Regions from separate parts of the Pantoea sp. X-Soil-TKNS-1207 genome, predicted to be linked through region 2. Evidence: predicted binding sites of a transcription regulator. Region 2 holds the regulator's gene; the other holds the start of a gene.

Region 1 (7,135 bases), 950 kb from region 2:
GCCGCCGCTTTTGCTCAGCAAACGCAGCTGGTCAATGACGATATCTTTCTGTACCGCCTTGCACATGTCATAGATGGTAAGCGCGGCGACCGAGGCCGCGGTGAGCGCCTCCATCTCCACGCCGGTTTTGCCCGTCAGACGGCACAGCGCGGTGACGCGCACCCGGTTATGTTCCGGTTCGGCCGCCAGCGTGACCTCCACTTTGCTGAGCATCAGCGGATGGCACAGCGGGATCAGTTCCCAGGTGCGTTTCGCCGCCTGAATCCCGGCGATACGCGCGGTGGCGAACACATCCCCTTTGTGATGGCTGCCGTCGATGATCATTTGCAGCGTTTCCGCGCGCATCAGCACCAGCGCTTCCGCCTGGGCTTCGCGCACCGTTTCGGTTTTGCCGGAGACATCCACCATGTGGGCTTCACCGGCGGCATTGATATGGGTTAACGAGGACATACTTACAACTTCTTCAAATGAGAGACAAAATTACAGGGGCGGGTACGGGCATCCAGCTGATCGGCGATGATGCGCTCCCAGGCGCTGCGGCAGGCGTTGGTGGAGCCTGGCACGGCGAAAATCAGCGTCTGATTCGCCATACCCGCCACCGCGCGCGACTGTAGCGTGCTGCTGCCGATCTCTTCGTACGAGATCATGCGAAACAGTTCGCCAAAGCCGTCGATTTCACGGTCAAACAAGGGCAGCAGCGCTTCTGGCGTGCTGTTTTTGCTGTTGAAGCCGGTGCCGCCGTTGATGATCACCGCCTGCACGTCGTCGCTGGCGATCCAGCGCGATACCGTGGCGCGGATGCGATAGCGGTTATCCGGCAGCAGGGCGTGATCCACCACCTGATGTCCGGCTTCGCTAAGCGCTTCGCGCAGATAATCGCCTGAAGTGTCGTTACTGGCATCGCGGCTGTCGGATACCGTCATCACCGCCACATTAATGGCAACAAAGTCGCCGGAAGATTTGCCCATGGCCATAACTCCTGTGTTAGCCACCAATGAAGGAAAGATTTTGGGTAATACCGGTGTTGCCCTGATGGAGAAAATGCGTCTGCTTTTTCTGTCCGAGGCTATGGGCAATGCGCGCCTGTAGCGCCGCCTGCTGATCGTCCGATGCCAGCAAATCGCGCAGCGGCACACCGCCGTCGCCGAACAGGCACAGATGCAGGTTGCCGATAGCCGACACCCGCAGGCGATTGCAGCTGGCGCAGAAATCTTTTTCGTACGGCATTATCAGGCCCACTTCGCCCTGATAATCGGGGTGACGAAACACCTGCGCCGGACCGTCGCTGCGCCCGCGCGGCTGAGGTTGCCAGCCTTGCAGCAGCAGTTGATCGCGGATCACCTCGCCGGAGATATGATGACGACGGAACAAATCGCCGCCCTCCCCGGTCTCCATTAGCTCGATAAAGCGTAGCTGAATCGGACGGGTGCGAATCCATTGCAAAAAGGTATCGAGGCTATGGCTGTTGAGATCGCGCATCAGCACGCTGTTGACTTTAACCTTCTCGAAACCGGCAGCGAAGGCGGCATCAATCCCCGCCATCACCTGATGAAATTTGTCCTGTCCGGTGATGGCATGAAACTGGCGCGCATCGAGGCTATCGACGCTGACATTGATGGCGGTGAGTCCGGCGGCACGCCACTCGCGCACATCACGCGCGAGGCGGTAACCGTTGGTGGTGACGGCGATCTGCCGGATGGCGGCATTTTCGCGCACCGCCGCGATGATGTCGGTGAAATCACGTCGCAGCGAGGGTTCGCCCCCCGTCAGGCGCACTTTTTCGGTGCCCGCAGCCGCAAAGGCACGCGTCACGCGACGGATCTCATCCAGTGAGAGAAAACTTTTATTGCGCGTACCCTGCGGTTTGTAGCCGTCGGGTAGACAATAGGTACATCGGAAGTTACACACATCCGTGACCGATAGCCGCAGATAATAGAAGCTGCGCGCGTATGCATCTGTAAATTGTGGCACCTGAACACCTTTCCAAAAACGGGAGATGCAGTCATTTCTTTCTGCACCCTGGCAGCATAACGCTGCGGCCTGAACACCCTATCGGTAGACTTAGGTATTGAGGCTTGAGTGTACGTTGTCGATAACAGCAACGTGGTTGCCTTCATGGTAACGCGATTTTGAATTCGCTACCATGAAGGAATTTCGCTATATATGTTGATATATAACGTCTTTTCACCGCATTTTCGCGACAGGATACGTTAAAATAGTCGACAAATTTTGATACATATCAGTTGAACCGGCGTTCAACGGGTGAGCAGCAGTGATAAGGAGCAACATGAATCGTACCCTGGCAGATTTGGATCGCGTGGTGGCACTGGGTGGCGGACACGGCCTGGGCCGCGTAATGTCCGCGCTGGCGCCGCTCGGCTCGCGCCTGACCGGTATCGTTACCACCACCGATAACGGCGGGTCCACCGGGCGCATTCGTCGATCCGAGGGCGGCATCGCCTGGGGTGATATGCGTAATTGTATCAACCAGCTGATCACGGAACCGAGTGTCGCCTCAGCGATGTTTGAATATCGCTTCACCGGCAATGGTGAACTGGCCGGGCACAACCTTGGCAACCTGATCCTCAAAGCGCTCGATCACCTCAGCGTGCGCCCGCTGGAAGCCATCAACATTATCCGTAATTTGCTGAAGGTCGATGCGTTTTTGATTCCGATGTCGGAGCAGCCGGTCGATCTGGTGGCGCAGGATAGCGAAGGCAATATGGTGTACGGCGAAACGGCGATTGATGAGATGAAGCAGCCGCCGCAGGAGCTGATGCTGCACCCCAACGTGGCGCCGACGCGCGAAGCACTGGACGCGATCGCTGAAGCAGACCTGATTTTGATCGGTCCCGGCAGTTTCTACACCAGCCTGATGCCGATTCTGCTGATGGAAGAGATGGCGCGCGCCCTGCGTCGCACGCCTGCCACCATGGTGTTTATCGGCAACCTGGGCCGCGAACTCAGCCCGGCAGCCGCCAGTCTGACGGTGGCCGACAAGCTGGCGATGATGGAGAAAGCCATTGGTAAGCGGGTGATTGATGCGGTGGTGGTCAGCCCGGCGGCGGATATCAGTGACGTTGAAGATCGCCTGATCGTACGCGAACCGCTGGAAGCCGCCGACATTAAATATCGTCACGACCGCCAGCTGCTGCGGGTGGCGCTGGAACATGCCATTCAGGCGTTCTGATCGTCATCTTTGCTGGTGCGTATCAATGCGTACCCGACGTAACCGCAGGGTCGCCTTTTATGGCGACCACGCCGTCGAATTATGATGCGGCAATAAACAGTTCGCGCAGCTCATGCAGCTGATCGCGCACCCGTGCCGCCTCTTCGAACTCCAGATTCTGCGCATGTTGCTGCATCTGCCCTTCCAGCTCGTGAATTTTCTTCTGCATCGCCTGCGGCGTCAGCGCCAGATAGCTGGCCTCGGTCTCGGCGGCGATACGCGTGGCGGTTTTACCCTTGCCACGGGTTTTGACCACGTTTTTGCCCAGTTCGAGAATGTCGGTGATCTTTTTATTGAGACCCTGCGGCACGATGCCGTTTTCTTCGTTGTAGCGCTGCTGCTTCTCGCGACGACGTTCGGTCTCCTCAATGGCGCGCGCCATTGAGTTGGTAATCCGGTCCGCGTAGAGAATCGCTTTACCGTTGATATTACGCGCCGCGCGCCCGATGGTCTGAATCAGCGAACGTTCGGAACGCAGGAAGCCTTCTTTATCGGCATCGAGGATCGCCACCAGCGACACTTCCGGCATATCCAGCCCTTCACGCAGCAGGTTGATCCCCACCAGCACATCAAATTCGCCGAGGCGCAGGTCGCGAATGATCTCCATACGTTCCACGGTGTCGATATCCGAGTGCAGGTAGCGCACCTTCTCGCCATGCTCCTCCAGATACTCGGTCAGATCTTCCGCCATGCGTTTGGTCAGGGTGGTGACCAGCACGCGTTCGTTGATCGCAACGCGTTTGCGGATTTCCGACAGCAAATCATCCACCTGAGTGGTTACCGGGCGCACTTCGAGGATCGGATCGAGCAGCCCGGTCGGACGTACCACCTGATCGATCACGTCGCCGCCGGATTTCTCCAGCTCATAATTTCCCGGCGTCGCTGAGACGTAGATGGTCTGCGGCGCTAAGGCTTCAAACTCTTCAAAACGCAGCGGACGGTTATCCAGCGCCGACGGCAGACGGAAACCGTACTCCACCAGCGTCTCTTTACGCGCACGGTCGCCACGATACATGCCGCCAATCTGCGGAATGGTTACGTGGGATTCATCTACCACCAGCAGGCCATCGGCCGGTAAATAGTCGAACAGCGTCGGCGGCGGCTCGCCCGGCCCACGCCCGGAGAGGTAGCGTGAGTAGTTTTCGATACCGGAGCAGTAACCGAGTTCGTTCATCATTTCGAGGTCGAACTGGGTACGCTGGCTGATGCGCTGTTCTTCCAGCAGCTTGTTGTTCTCCAGCAGCACCTGGCGGCGGATCACCAGCTCCTTTTTAATCTCTTCCATCGACTGCAAAATTCGTTCACGCGGCGTGACGTAGTGGGTTTTCGGGTAGACGGTGAAACGCGGCACCACCGAAACCACCTGGCCGGTGAGCGGATCAAACAGCGACAGCCGCTCCACTTCTTCATCGAACAGCTCGATGCGCAGCGCAATGTCATCGGATTCCGCCGGGAAGACATCAATCACCTCACCGCGCACGCGGAAGGTGCCGCGCTGGAACACCTGATCGTTGCGGCTATATTGCAGCTCGGCCAGACGACGCAGAATGCTGCGCTGGTCGATAATCATGCCGCGCGTCAGATGCAGCATCATTTTCAGGTAGAGATCGGGATCGCCGAGACCGTAGATAGCCGACACCGAAGCCACCACGATCACGTCACGCCGTTCCAGCAAGGCCTTGGTCGCCGACAGACGCATCTGCTCGATGTGTTCATTCACCGACGCATCCTTTTCAATAAAGGTGTCGGAACTGGGCACATAGGCTTCGGGCTGATAGTAGTCGTAGTAGGAAACGAAGAATTCCACCGCGTTATCCGGGAAGAACTCCTTCATCTCGCCATAAAGTTGTGCCGCCAGCGTCTTGTTCGGTGCCAGCACCATGGTCGGCCGGTTGAGATCGGCAATCACATTGGCGATGGTAAAGGTTTTTCCCGAACCGGTTACCCCCAGCAGCGTCTGATGCGCCAGCCCATCTTCCAGTCCCACTTCCAGACGGCGTATGGCCTCAGGCTGATCCCCTGACGGTTTAAATGCGGAGTTGAGTTTAAAGGCTTTACTCATGGTTTTGCGGTTCCTGCTGGAGAAGTCGACTGGCAGGCTGCTAATTCTACTCTGCTATGGCGATTTTGCCAGAAAAAAATACTGGATATATTTACAGATATCTTGCACGATTAAGGGGAGGTGCGATGACTCGCTTCAGTGCAATTTATACGGCATCGTCCAAAATTTTGTTGCGCAAGGTTATCCCCAGATAAGTGACGGTTTTAACATTTGTCAATAGAGCGTCATAAAATTGCAGTCTGATGACCAGCCAGACAAATCTCAGGCTTGATTTTAACTAACGTATTGATTTATTAATAAATGAAAGAAAAGCCCAGTTTCTCATCATAATGTATGCAGGCCGCGGATTTCCTCGCTTGCGCTCTGTTTTCAGTCCCTAATGCACAAGGTTATCCACAGGAATAGTGGATAACTGATGGCAGCCCTGCCCCCATCGCCTGTGCATAATTTTCTGCCGCTTATCCAGCCGTGCGAAAAAATTTTTTTTTGCGCTTATTTTTCCATCAGCCCACCGCGCGTTAACTATTCTTTTGCTGAGTTAAGGCTGCCATTACCGTAAAAATGCCAGGGATTAAGGCCACTTATTCCTGTCGGTTCTGCCTTATGAAAGATCAACTGCACCAGAAACGTTAAGCATTCAGCACCGCTAAAGTGCAGCCTGTTTATCACGTCGTGTGATTGTTAAGCATTTCTCAACTTTTAAGTCTGTATTTGCCGGGTGTTGGTGATTTTTTCGCCACATCAGTAACCTGGCCTGGGAATTGCAAGATTATCCATAACGCATGAGCATTAGCTCGCTGATGCCGAGAGTGGCAGTGATAAATCGTGTTTGACTGTTTGCCAGACGACACAGAGCGGAAGCATTCAGGCTAATAATCTGGAAGGAGAATGTCAGATGCTGAGTTTACGTTCCGTGAATCAATTCTACGGTCAAAACCATATCCTGTGGGATGTGGATCTGGATCTGCCGCCTGGTACCTGCACTGGCGTGCTGGGCAGTCCGGGGATGGGCAAAACCACGCTGGTCAACTGCATCATGGGGCGGCTGCCGATTAACAGCGGCTCGATGACCTGGCAGGAAGACGGCTCGCCGCCTGAGGATTTGCTGCTGCAACCAGCGGAACAGCGCGCGCGGATGGGTATTGGTTATGTGCCGCAGGGACGTCATATCTTCTCGCAGATGAGCGTGGAGGATAACCTGCTGATTGCCCTGATGGCGGCGCATGACGATCGCAGCCGCGCCATCCCGGAGATGGTGTTCGATCTGTTCCCGGCGCTCTATTCGCTGCGACATCAACGCAGCGGCGAGTTGCCGATGGATCAGCAACAGCATCTGGCGCTGGCGCGTGCGCTAGTGCTGCAACCGAAGCTGCTGATCCTTGATGAACCGACTGAGGGGATGTCACCCTGGCTGGAGGAGGAGATGGGCAACCTGATCCGTCGCCTGAACCGCGACTACGGCCTGACCATTCTGCTGCTGGAACAGCATGTGTCGTTTATTCGCCGCGTTGCCGACTACTTTTTGCTGCTGCATCGCGGTCGTAATGTGGCGCAGGGCAAAATGGCGCAGCTGGATGATGTCACCGTCAACAAATGGCTGACGGTGACCTGAGTATGCCGGGTTAATTTTTGCACCTTCCGTAGCGGCGCAATTTATTGCGCGCCTTCGGGCCTGAGAATCGCTGAAGATAGCGCGATAAATCGCGCCGCTACGATGTCCTGAAACTGCCTCTTACTCTGGCAGCGTCAGATAACGCCCGCACTCTGCCTGCTGCGCGTCATCCGTCAGATACGGGATTTCACCGAGGCAGGGCGCCGCCAGGCGCTGAGCCAGCGTGGTCAGG
Region 2 (7,135 bases):
TAGTACGTCATCAGCACCGCCTGCTCGCGCGGCAGGATGATGATGTCGCCGATATTGTCCTGCTCGGTCTCAAACTTGTTCATGCCCATGGCGTGATCAAGCAGCGCCTCGGCGCTCATATTCGGCACTGTCGCTTCAGGAGAATAGGGCACATTACGCAGCAGCTGGGTGTAGCACTCCAATTGCTCAATCAGTTGTTCGCGGGTAAGCGAACGCTGACGGGAGGCCAGCAGGGCGGTCACGCACAGGTTCATGGCGTTCGCGGCACCGGCTTCGTTAATGCGTACCATCAGACGGCTGGCGATATCATTTACCGTCGGCGTCATCCACGCCGGACGCAGCGGTTCGATCGGATCGATCGCGTCACGCCATTCCGGTACGTGTTTGTTCAGGTAGTTCACCAGCGACAGCGGTTCGCCGAAGTTCACGTAACCCTGGCCCAGATTGCGCAGCTTACGCAGCCCCTGCACCATCTGCATGAAACTCTCTTTCTCTTTCGCCGCACCGCGCAGTTCTTTGGCGTAGGTACCCACTTCCATCACATGTTCGTAGCCAATGTAAATCGGTACGAAGGTGATTGGACGGGTACCGCCGCGTAGCATGGCCTGCAACGTCATCGACAGGGTGCCGGTTTTCGGGTCCAGCAAACGGCCGGTACGGGAACGTCCCCCTTCCACGAAGTACTCAACCGAGTAGCCACGCGTAAACAGCTCGCCCAGATATTCACGGAAAACCGTGGAGTAGAGCTTGTTGCCTTTGAAGGTACGGCGAATAAAGAAGGCACCCAGACGACGGAAAATCGGACCGGCAGGCCAGAAGTTCAGGTTGATACCAGCAGCAATGTGCGGCGGCACCAGTCCCTGATGGTAGAGCACGTAGGAGAGCAGCAGATAATCCATATGGCTGCGATGGCAGGGCACGTAGACAATCTCGTGACCATCCTGAGCCAGCTGGCGCACGCGTTCACCGCCATTGACGTTGATGCCCTGATAGAGGCGGCTCCACATCCAGCCCATGACGCGGTCGGTGACGCGGATGGCTTCATAGGAGAAGTCGGCCGCAATCTCTTCCATCATTTCAACGGCGTTCTGCTGTGCTTTCTCGTGCGAAATCTTTTTGCTGCGGGCTTCATCTTCCACAACTTTTTCAATCGCTTTGGATTGCAGCAGCTTGTTGAACAGATCCTGACGGGCTGGCAAACGTGGGCCGACCGCCGCCAGACGCTGACGCGCAAAGTGAATGCGTGCAACGCGTGCCAGTTTCTGAGCAATTGACTTATCGGTACCGTGCTCGGTGGCCATCTCGCGCAGCGAAACCGTTGGCGAGAAACGCACAAAGCTGTCGCGACCATGCCAGAGAATGGCGAAGAACTTCTGCACGCCATTGAGAATCCGCAGGTGAGGCGTTGATTCTCCCTGGATTTCTCGCCCTGGCGCACGGCCAAACATAATCGAGACCGGCAGCATCTGGACATCCAGCTCTGGATTGCTGCGATGCAGATCGAGGTAATCGTGAAAGAGCTTCACCGACTCCAGATTGGGCACGAAGTATGGGAAAACGCGCGGGCCATCATGGATAAACACATGGCGTGGCAGCAATGCCCCGTCAACTTCCAGCGGCGCGAGCGGATCGGGCAGATGCAGCTTCAGGCACTGCGTGCGCAGCGTGAGCAGATCGGCCTTGGAATCGTAAGGCAGCACATACATAATCGGCCGCGTCGAATCCAGCCCATGTTCGGACACCGGATCGGCGGGAATGACCTTACTCTTTACCAAAATGGAGAGTGGTAAATTCAATAATTTATAATAAAGTTTACGCCAACCTGACATAGACAACTTAAAGCCTCTTGTTAGCAAAGCGCGGCAAGCATACCAGAAAGTGCCGCGAAGATCTGTGGCTGTGCCATTACCGGCTGCCCAGACATTGACGTCAAAACGAGCAAAGGGTTCAACGACATGGCAAATAACGTCACCGGTATTCAAAGGATAGTGAAAGCTGCCGGTTATTCCTGGCAGGGATTACGTGCCGCCTGGCAACATGAGGCCGCATTTCGCCAGGAAGCGATCGCCGCACTGGTGGCGATTGTGGTGGCGTGTTGGCTGGATGTTGATGCCGTATCCCGCGTATTAATGATCGGTTCGGTTGTGCTGGTGATCATTATTGAGATCCTGAACAGCGCCATCGAAGCGGTGGTTGACCGCATTGGTCAGGAACGCCATCCGCTGGCCGGTCGTGCTAAGGATATGGGATCGGCCGCAGTGTTACTGGCTATCTTACTGGCTCTGTTTGTCTGGATCGCGCTGCTTTGGTCACATTTGCGATAAGGCTTCCGAATTCATCAACCCGCTGATTTTTCCCTCAGTTTTGGTTTCCATTTCGCCAATACCTGTATATACTCACAGCGACTGTATAAACAACCAGGGGGCGGGATGAAAGCGTTAACCAGCAGGCAGCAACAGGTCTATGACCTGATTCGCGACCATATCAACCAGACGGGCATGCCGCCAACGCGTGCGGAAATTGCTGCGCAACTGGGCTTCCGCTCACCTAATGCGGCCGAAGAACACCTGAAAGCGCTGGCGCGCAAAGGCGTTATCGAAATCGTCTCCGGTGCTTCGCGCGGTATTCGTTTATTAATGGAAGAGGAAGTCAGCGAAGGTTTGCCGCTGATCGGCCGTGTCGCCGCCGGTGAACCCCTGCTGGCGCAGGAACACATCGAAGCGCATTACCAGGTGGATGCCAACCTCTTCAAACCCACCGCAGATTTCCTGCTGCGCGTCAGCGGCATGTCGATGAAAGATATCGGCATCATGGATGGCGATCTGCTGGCGGTACACAAGACTCAGGAAGTGCGTAACGGCCAGGTTGTCGTGGCGCGCATCGATGACGAAGTGACGGTGAAACGCTGGAAAAAGCAGGGTGCTATCGTGCATCTGCTGCCGGAAAACAGCGACTTCCAGCCGATCGTTGTCGATACCCGTGAGCAGTCACTGACTGTTGAAGGTCTGGCCGTGGGCATCGTGCGCAACGGCGAGTGGCTCTGATCGTATCGATTCCCCCCGCTGCGGTAGCGCATCTGCGCTGCCGTAGTCTGATGTTCTTATCCTCTTCAATCTGACAGACGTATCACAGCAGAAACCGGGACGGGCTGATGCAGCTGTTTTCCTCCTCTGACAAAACACTCTGGCGGCTGGCGTTGCCGATGATCCTCTCCAATATCACGGTGCCGTTACTCGGCGTGGTGGATACGGCGGTGATTGGCCATCTCGACAGTCCTGTCTATCTCGGCGGCGTAGCGGTTGGCACCACGGCAACCAGCTTTATTTTTATGCTGCTGCTGTTTCTGCGCATGAGCACCACCGGTCTTACCGCCCAGGCGTTTGGCGCCAGTGATAAAACGGCGCTGGCGCGAGCGCTGACGCAGCCGTTATTAATTGCTCTGGTGGCGGGCGTGCTGTTCATCGCATTGCGTACGCCCGTCAGCAACCTGGCGGCGGCGCTGATGGGCGGCAGCGTTGCTGTCCAGCAGCAGGCGCAACTGTTTATTCAGATCCGCTGGCTTAGCGCGCCCGCCACGCTGGCAAACCTGGTGATTCTTGGCTGGTTGCTGGGCGTGCAGTATGCGCGCGCCCCTGTGGTGCTGCTGGTGGTGGGCAATCTGGTCAATATTCTGCTGGATCTGGCGTTTGTCCTCGGGCTGCACTGGGGCGTAGCTGGGGCGGCTGCCGCCACGGCGCTGGCTGAATACGTCTCCCTTGCTGTCGGGCTGTGGATGGTGGCGCGCGTATTGAAGCTGCGTGGCATCGATTTTTCCCTGCTGAGGAACAGCTGGCGCGGCGATGTGGCCCGCCTGTTCCGCCTGAACCGCGATATCATGCTGCGCTCATTTCTGCTGCAAATCTGTTTTGCTTCGCTGACGATACTCGGCGCGCGTATAGGACCGGATGTGGTGGCGGTTAACGCGGTGCTGCTGATGTTTCTTACCTTCACAGCCTACGCGCTGGATGGCTTCGCCTATGCGGTTGAAGCCTGTTCTGGTGAGGCGGTTGGCGCGCAGGATCGCAGCAGGCTGCTGCTAATCTGGCATGCCGCCTGCCGTCAGGCAGGGGTGGTGGCGCTGCTGTTCGCTTTAATTTATGCGCTGTTTGGCGCGCAAATCGTCGGGTTGCTGACCTCGCTGGAAGCGCTGCGCGAGATGGCCGATCGTTATCTGCTGTGGCAAGTGGTGATGCCGTTAATGGGCGTGTGGTGCTATTTGCTGGATGGCATGTTTATCGGTGCGACGCGCGGGCGGGAGATGCGTAACAGCATGGCGCTGGCGGCGCTGGGTTATGGCCTGTCGCTGCTGACGCTGCCATGGTTGGGAAATCATGGTTTGTGGCTGGCGGTGACGGTATTTCTCGCTTTACGTGGGCTAACGCTGTGGCTGGTGTGGCGCCGGCACTGGCGTCACGACAGCTGGTTTGCCTCCAGCCAACTCTGATGCTATGGATACAGAATAGTCTGTAAGATGCTACCAAACCTCCAATGACTACTATAATTATCCTTAACGGCGCAAATGAGTAGCGCGTTATATGGGTTTTTACCTGCAAGTATTGGGTATTACACCAATATCCCTCAGGATGACATGGAGAATGGTTATGAATAAAGACGAAACGAGCGGCAACTGGAAACAATTCAAAGGGAAAGTGAAGGAAAAATGGGGCAAGCTGACGGATGATGATATGACCGTCATCGAAGGTAAACGCGATCAGCTTGTCGGTAAAATTCAGGAACGCTATGGCTACGCAAAAGATCAGGCCGAGCGTGAAGTTAAAGACTGGGAAGGTCATAACAAGGATCACCGCTGGTAACGGACCCGTTTAAGGACGATGCTCCTACCCGCCGATCGTGATGATCGGGCTGGCACAGGGATGTGCCATCTATCCCTTCCTCACCCGCTTTTTATTCTCAACCTGATGATCGTGATCGCAGCTTTCGTGATGCGTGCAGGCTTCCACTTCTGAACAATTTTCACACAATCCATGCGCTTCAATCACGCTGTGGCGCAGGGTAAATCCCGCCTGTTCTGCCAGATCGGCAATAATCTTTTCGACGCCATGAGCGTGCTTTTCACTGACCGCCGCACAGTGATCACACACCAGCATGACCGAGGTGTGCGCTGGTTCATCAAAATGATGGCAAACCACATAACTGTTATTCGATTCAACGCGATGGATAAATCCCTGCTCCAGCAGAAAGTCCAGCGCGCGATAGATGGTCGGCGGTTTGGCCTGCGGTTCACTGACGCGCAACTGATCCAGCAAATCATAAGCGCTGATCGACCCATTCTGCTCGGCCATCAGGCGCAGCACTTCGGCACGTTGCGTGGTCAGACGCACGCCGCGTTGCAGGCACAGCGTTTCAGCCTGGGTGAGAAGTTGGTCGGGCGACAGATTTGACATAAGCGTTCTCCAGGTTGCGAGTGATGTTATTTTATCACACAAATTTTTACGCTGCTGTTATTGCTTTTTCTTGCTGCTTCCGCCCGGAAAAATTCTATTTATCAGGGTTTTAATAGTGCCATTCTTTCCCTGTCATCTTCCCTGCTGTCATCTGTGTTTCTTTTTGTTAGCGCACTATCAAATTGCTTTCCGGGTTTTGCTTTGCAACTCACCGACTTAGCGTCTAAGGTTCAAAAGGGCTTAAGTAATATCTGGCCTTAATTTAAACATCGTTTAATTTTTTGCATAAATACATGACAGATTGGCGCAATTGCAGCCAATTCTGCGAATAGCAGTGCTATTTCCTTTTAATTCACAGCAATAAATCGTTAGCCCAGGTTCACAATAAGGGCTGGAAAATTGTTACGTCGATGACGTGGTCACGACATTTAAAGGTGATGGCAGGCACATGGTGAAGACATTATTCAGACGCAAAAAGGTTGCTTATCTTGTTGTTTTGAATGCAGTATTTCTTTCCTCGTCCGCTCTGGCAGCTGGGACCTGGTACGACGCGCGTAATGATGCAATGGGAGGCACAGGCGTTGCTTCCTCCACCTGGAGTTCCGCCGTGCTGGCGAACCCGGCATTAATGACCAAAGCAAAACCCGACGATGATGTCAGCATCATTTTCCCTTCAGCGGGTGTGCAGATTACGGATAAAAACAATTTGCAGGACAAGGTTGATGACATCACCAACACGGTGGACCATTACCGCGATGTCATTGATAACTTAACCTTTCAGGATTATCTCAACGGCTATCCGCAGTTAAAGGCCGCCGCTGGTGATATGGCGGATAAGCTACGCGATCTGCGCGGCAATAAGGCCGACGGTAGCGCAGGTGTGGCGCTGGCGGTGACGGTGCCTAATGAAACCTTGCCATTTGCCTTTGTGACTAAAGCCTATGGCACTGCGCATGTGCGAGCCAATGTGGTAGATAGCGACATTACCTATCTGCAAGGCGTGGCGGACGGTACCATCATTCCTTCAGAGGGCGGCGCAGAAAGTTTGCGCTCCAGCGCCAATGGTCTGGCGGCGTTAGTCACCGACTACGGTGTGGCGCTGGCGCATGAGTTCACCATTGCCGGCCACCCGGTCTCTTTTGGTGTGACGCCGAAAGTGCAGAAAACCTGGCTGTATAACTACACCGCCAGCATCTATGAATATGACAAGAGCGACATAAACAACAGCCGCTATCGCAGTTCCGATACAGGCTTCAACATTGATGCCGGACTTGCCACGGACTTTGGTGAACACTGGACCTTCGGCCTCACCGGGCAGAACCTGATTTCGCGCGATATCGATACCAAAGTAGTCAATGACTATCGCGATACCTACCAAATCCGTCCGTTAGTGACCACCGGCCTGGCCTGGAACTACGGTCCGGTGACCCTGACTGGTGATGTCGATTTAACCCAGACCAAGCGCTTTAAATCGGAAGGGAGCAGCCAGTATATCGGCGTGGGCGGTGAGTATCGGGTGCTGGATTGGCTGCAACTGCGTGCCGGTTATCGTGCGGATATGAAGTCAACGGACACCAACGTATTTACCGCCGGTTTCGGTCTGTCGCCGTTTAACAATACGGTACATCTGGATCTGGCCGGTTCGGTCGGCGATGACAACACCTGGGGTGCCATGGTGCAGCTCGGATTTA

What was found. The regulator LexA, encoded in region 2, represses DNA repair genes until DNA is damaged. The targets are predictions, from matches to a motif close to TNCTGTATGTACATACAGNA.
Region 1: the regulator LexA is predicted to act here: its motif matches at 5,371-5,390, upstream of uvrB (excinuclease ABC subunit UvrB).

The regions. Positions count from the first base shown of each region.
Region 1 is NZ_AP035958.1:1,310,336-1,317,470, reverse strand. Features, by position in the region: gene moaC (cyclic pyranopterin monophosphate synthase MoaC) at 1-450, opposite strand, end outside; gene moaB (molybdenum cofactor biosynthesis protein B) at 453-968, opposite strand; gene moaA (GTP 3',8-cyclase MoaA) at 985-1,971, opposite strand; molybdenum cofactor riboswitch at 1,961-2,094, opposite strand; gene AC6I8V_RS06060 (gluconeogenesis factor YvcK family protein) at 2,288-3,190, shown strand; gene uvrB (excinuclease ABC subunit UvrB) at 3,270-5,291, opposite strand; gene AC6I8V_RS06050 (ABC transporter ATP-binding protein) at 6,187-6,903, shown strand; gene bioD (dethiobiotin synthase) at 7,024-7,135, opposite strand, start outside.
Region 2 is NZ_AP035958.1:363,620-370,754, forward strand. Features, by position in the region: gene plsB (glycerol-3-phosphate 1-O-acyltransferase PlsB) at 1-1,829, opposite strand, end outside; gene AC6I8V_RS01590 (diacylglycerol kinase) at 1,956-2,324, shown strand; gene lexA (transcriptional repressor LexA) at 2,430-3,044, shown strand; gene dinF (MATE family efflux transporter DinF) at 3,152-4,483, shown strand; gene AC6I8V_RS01605 (CsbD family protein) at 4,641-4,853, shown strand; gene zur (zinc uptake transcriptional repressor Zur) at 4,923-5,444, opposite strand; gene AC6I8V_RS01615 (conjugal transfer protein TraF) at 5,893-7,135, shown strand, end outside.